DNA from 2 places in the Simplicispira sp. 125 genome. Region 2 is predicted to be linked to the other one. Evidence: riboswitches for the same ligand, from Rfam matches in the RefSeq annotation. Region 2 holds a riboswitch; the other holds the start of a gene.

Region 1 (2,391 bases), 530 kb from region 2:
TACGGGTGGGGCCGGAAAGGGGGACCATCGGGCCTTCCGCCGCCGCAGGCCAGGCAGGCCTTTGCTGTGTTTGTGCCCCAAACATGTCACAGTGGCGGTTATGCATTCCGACTCTGTTGCCTCTCCTGCATCGACCTGGGTGCAGGCGGGCACGCCGGCTTACCGGCGCATCAGCCTGGCGCTTTTTCTGGCAGGTTTTGCCACTTTCTCACTGCTGTACTGCGTGCAGCCGGTGTTGCCAGAGCTGGCCGCGCATTTCGGCCTGGGCGCGGCGAGCAGTTCGCTGGCGCTTTCGGTGGCCACGGGCTGCCTGGCGGTGGCGATCTTTGCCGCGGGGGCGCTGTCCGAGGGGCGCGACCAGCGCCGCCTGATGTTCGTATCGATGGCGTTGGCGGCCCTGTTCAACATTCTGGCCGCCTTGGCGCCCTCCTGGGGCGCGCTGCTGGCGGCGCGGGCGCTGGAAGGTCTGTTGCTGGGCGGCGTGCCTGCCGTCGCGATGGCGTACCTGTCAAACCACATCCACCCGCGCGGGCTGGGGTTTTCCATGGGCTTGTATATCGGTGGCACGGCCTTTGGCGGCATGGCGGGGCGCATTGGCATGAGCGCGCTGGCAGACCACTTTGGTTGGCGCGTGGCCCTGGCCACCATGGGGGTGCTGGGCCTGGTGGCTGCGGTCGGTTTTGTGCTGCTGCTGCCGCGCGCCGACAGGCCGGGCGCCCCGGCGGTGCGCAGGGCCCTGGGTTTGCGGTACCACCTGGGCGCCTGGCGCGCCCATCTGCAAACGCCGGGCCTGCCGCTGCTGTTTGCCTCGGGCTTTGCGCTGATGGGGGTGTTTGTCTCGCTGTTCAACTACGCCGGTTTCCGGCTTGCCCTGCCGCCCTATGGCCTGAGCCAGACGCAGATCGGGCTGATCTTCAGTGTCTACCTGTTCGGCATGGTGGCCTCGCCCACCGCGGGCGCGCTGGCAGACCGTCTGGGCCGTGCGCCGGTGCTTGTCGGCGGTGTGGTGCTGATGTCGGCGGGCGTGTTGCTGACCCTGGTGGCGCCCCTGGCGGGGGTGATCGCGGGCATTGCGGTGCTGACTTTCGGGTTCTTTGTGGCGCACGCCGTGGCCAGCGGTTGGGTAGGGCGGCTGGCGCTGCAGTCCAAGGGGCATGCCTCGTCGCTGTACCTGCTGGCGTACTACCTGGGGTCGAGCCTGCTGGGGTCGGCCGGGGGCTGGTTCTGGGAGCATGGCCAGTGGCCGGCGCTGGTGGTCTTTTCGCTGGTCTTGCTGGCGGGCGCGCTGTGGCTCGCGCTGCGCCTGCGCAGCAGGGCCGATGCCGCCAAGGGGTGAGGCAGCGCGCCGCCTGCGGTGCCGATATAATCGCCCCTTCCTCCGAGGAGCGTTGCAGCGGCCCCATTGTGTATGCGGGACGTGAGGCTCGGAGTCATCCCGCAACGACGCTCATCCACTTTCCGTGTGGTGAGCCTGTACCTTCCCCCGGCGAGTGGTTTTTCAAACATGCTTTGGAGCAAACCATGAACGCACGCGTCAACGCCCCCGTCCTCACCGACTGCGCCATTACCGACATTGGCCTGGCCGCCTGGGGCCGTAAAGAAATCCGCATCGCCGAAACCGAGATGCCCGGCCTGATGGCCATCCGCGAAGAATTCGCTGCCAAGCAGTCGCTCAAGGGCGCGCGCATCACCGGCAGCCTGCACATGACCATCCAGACCGCCGTGCTCATCGAGACGCTGCAGGCGCTGGGCGCGCAGGTGCGCTGGGCTTCGTGCAACATTTTCTCGACGCAAGACCATGCCGCCGCCGCCATTGCTGCGGGCGGCACACCGGTGTTCGCCATCAAAGGCGAGTCGCTGGCCGACTACTGGGACTACACGCACCGTATTTTTGACTTCGGCGTTGCAGGCACGCCCGGCGAAGGCCCGAACCTGATTCTGGACGACGGCGGCGACGCCACGCTGCTCATGCACCTGGGCAAGCGTGCTGAAAAAGACGCATCCCTTATTGCCAACCCTACCAGCGAAGAAGAAACCTGCCTGTTTGCCTCCATCAAGGCCAAGCTGGCCGTGGACCCCACCTGGTACAGCCGCAAGAGTGCGGAGATCATCGGCGTCACCGAAGAAACCACCACCGGCGTGCACCGCCTCAAGGAAATGTCCGCCAAGGGCAGCCTGATGTTCCGCGCCATCAACGTGAACGATTCGGTCACCAAGAGCAAGTTCGACAACCTGTACGGCTGCCGCGAGTCGCTGGTGGACGGCATCAAGCGCGCCACCGATGTGATGATTGCGGGTAAAGTGGCCTGCGTTGCGGGCTACGGCGACGTGGGCAAGGGCAGCGCCCAGGCGCTGCGTGCGCTGTCGGCCCAGGTCTGGGTGACCGAGATT
Region 2 (2,391 bases):
GTGGTCAGATGTTCCTCGCGCAGCAAGGCGCGGGCGAGGGCCTCGCCCCGGGCAGTGGCGGCTGCGCGGGCATTCACCAGTACCGGGTGATCGGGGGCCATGACAGCCACCAGGGTTTCGGTGCCCACCTCCTGAAAACCTTCGCGCCCATCGATGCTGGGCCGCTCGAACACCAGCGCCAGCTGCGCGCGGCCCGAATGCAATAGCGCCAGCGCATCGCCTTGCGGTGCGGTCAGCACCTCCACCTGCAGCAGCGGGTATTCGTGGGCCAGGGCCGCCAGCGGCCCCGTCCAGCGGGCAGCCAGCAGCTCGGGGGCAATGGCCAGCGTCAGACGTTCCTCCAGCCCCTGGGTGAGCGCCAGGGCCTGCGCATTGAGCTGCAACAGCTGCCCCGCCAGCAAGCGGGCCTGGGGCTCGAGGGCGCGAGCCGCTGCGGTGGGGCGCGGTTCGCGTCCGTGGCGGTCAAACAACGCCATGTCCAACTCCGCTTCCAGGTGGCCCATGGCCATGCTCACGGCCGAGGGCACCCGGCCCAGTGCCCGCGCGGCGGCGGAGAAGGAGCCGTGGTCCAGCACCGCCAGAAACAATTGCACGCTGTCAGAGGAAAAGGCCATCTATCAATAAAACTGAAATAAGCTGACTTTAATTATCAGCCTAGAGCCGATAAATTCGATGCGATGCCATCTCCGCCTCTCATCCCCGGCCTGCACGGCGTGCGCCGCCGCGTGGTCTACGTCAGTATTTACGAATTGATCGCCATTGCCGTCGCCACTTTCGGGCTCGCGCAGTTTTCCAGCCAGGGTGTGGGACATGCCGGGGTGATGGCTGTGGCCTCGTCGGCCATCGCCGTGGCCTGGAACCTGGTCTTCAATGCCCTTTTTGAGCGCTGGGAAGCCCGCCAGGTGGTGCGCGGCCGCAGCCTGCGCCGCCGCTTGGCGCATGCGGTGGGCTTCGAGGGCGGACTGGTGTTTACGCTGGTGCCGCTGTTTGCCTGGTGGTTCGACATCAGCCTGTGGCAGGCGCTGGTGATGGACCTGGGGCTGGTGGTGTTTTTCCTGTGCTACACCTTTGTCTTTAATTGGAGTTTTGACCAGGTTTTTGGCTTGCCCGCCTCCGCGGCATAAGCTTGTGTACTCCTGGGCATTTGCGCCGCCCTAAAATCGATCCATTCCAAGGAGCGTTGCAGCAGTCCCGCGCGGACTGTCAGGCTTGGAATGCCAGGCCCCCGCAACGACGCTCACCTGTTCCGGGCTATCAGAAATACAGGTGAGTTCCCATGTCTGAAATTTCCGTCCCTCCCATGCGGCTGTCGGGCCTGGAGCCCGTCTCCATTGGTGCTGGCACGTTGTTCGTCAACGTCGGCGAGCGCACCAACGTCACCGGCTCCAAGGCCTTTGCCCGTATGATTTTGAACGGCCAGTTCGAGGACGCGCTGGCCGTGGCACGCCAGCAGGTCGAAAACGGCGCGCAGATCATCGACATCAACATGGACGAGGCCATGCTCGACAGCAAGGCCGCCATGGTGCGCTTTTTGAACCTGATTGCGTCCGAGCCCGACATTGCGCGCCTGCCCATCATGGTCGACAGCTCCAAGTGGGAGGTGATCGAAGCCGGGCTGCGCTGCATCCAGGGCAAGCCCATCGTCAACTCGATCAGCATGAAGGAGGGCGTGGAGGCCTTCAAGCACCATGCAAAATTAGTGCGCCGCTACGGCGCCGCTGCCGTGGTGATGGCGTTTGACGAACAAGGGCAGGCAGACACCTTCGCGCGCAAGATCCAGATCTGCGAACGTGCCTACCGCATCCTGGTGGACGAGGTGGGCTTTCCGCCCGAAGACATCATCTTCGACCCCAACATCTTTGCCGTGGCCACCGGCATCGAGGAGCATTCCAACTACGCGGTTGAGTTCATCGAAGCGACACGCTGGATCAAGGCCCACCTGCCCGGCGCCAAGGTGTCTGGCGGTGTGTCGAACGTATCGTTCAGCTTCCGCGGCAACGACCCGGTGCGTGAGGCGATCCACACCGTGTTCCTGTACCACGCCATCCAGGCCGGCATGGACATGGGCATCGTCAATGCCGGCATGGTGGGCGTGTACGACGACCTCGACCCGGTGCTGCGCGAGCGTGTGGAAGACGTCATCCTCAACCGCCGTCCTGACGCGGCGGAAAGGCTGCTCGAAGTGGCCGAAACCGCCAAGAGCGGTGCCAAGGACGAGAGCAAAAAACTCGAATGGCGCGGTACACCCGAATCGCCCAAGACCGTGGGCGAGCGCCTGAGCCATGCGCTGGTGCACGGCTTTACCGACTTCATCGTCGAGGACACCGAAGAGGCGTACCAGGGCATCCTGGCCCAGGGCGGACGCCCGCTGCACGTCATTGAAGGCCCGCT

What was found. A riboswitch is a leader RNA that binds a small molecule or an ion and turns the genes downstream of it on or off. The one in region 2 is predicted to bind S-adenosylhomocysteine.
Region 1: linked by a shared signal. The riboswitch ahead of ahcY (adenosylhomocysteinase) and the one ahead of metH (methionine synthase) in region 2 are both predicted to bind S-adenosylhomocysteine.

What each region holds. Positions count from the first base shown of each region.
Region 1 is NZ_QEKM01000001.1:3,818,067-3,820,457, forward strand. It holds gene C8D04_RS17840 (MFS transporter) at 101-1,336, shown strand; S-adenosyl-L-homocysteine riboswitch at 1,375-1,456, shown strand; gene ahcY (adenosylhomocysteinase) at 1,522-2,391, shown strand, end outside.
Region 2 is NZ_QEKM01000001.1:3,283,831-3,286,221, forward strand. It holds gene C8D04_RS15335 (LysR family transcriptional regulator) at 1-614, opposite strand, end outside; gene C8D04_RS15340 (PACE efflux transporter) at 678-1,124, shown strand; S-adenosyl-L-homocysteine riboswitch at 1,167-1,246, shown strand; gene metH (methionine synthase) at 1,277-2,391, shown strand, end outside.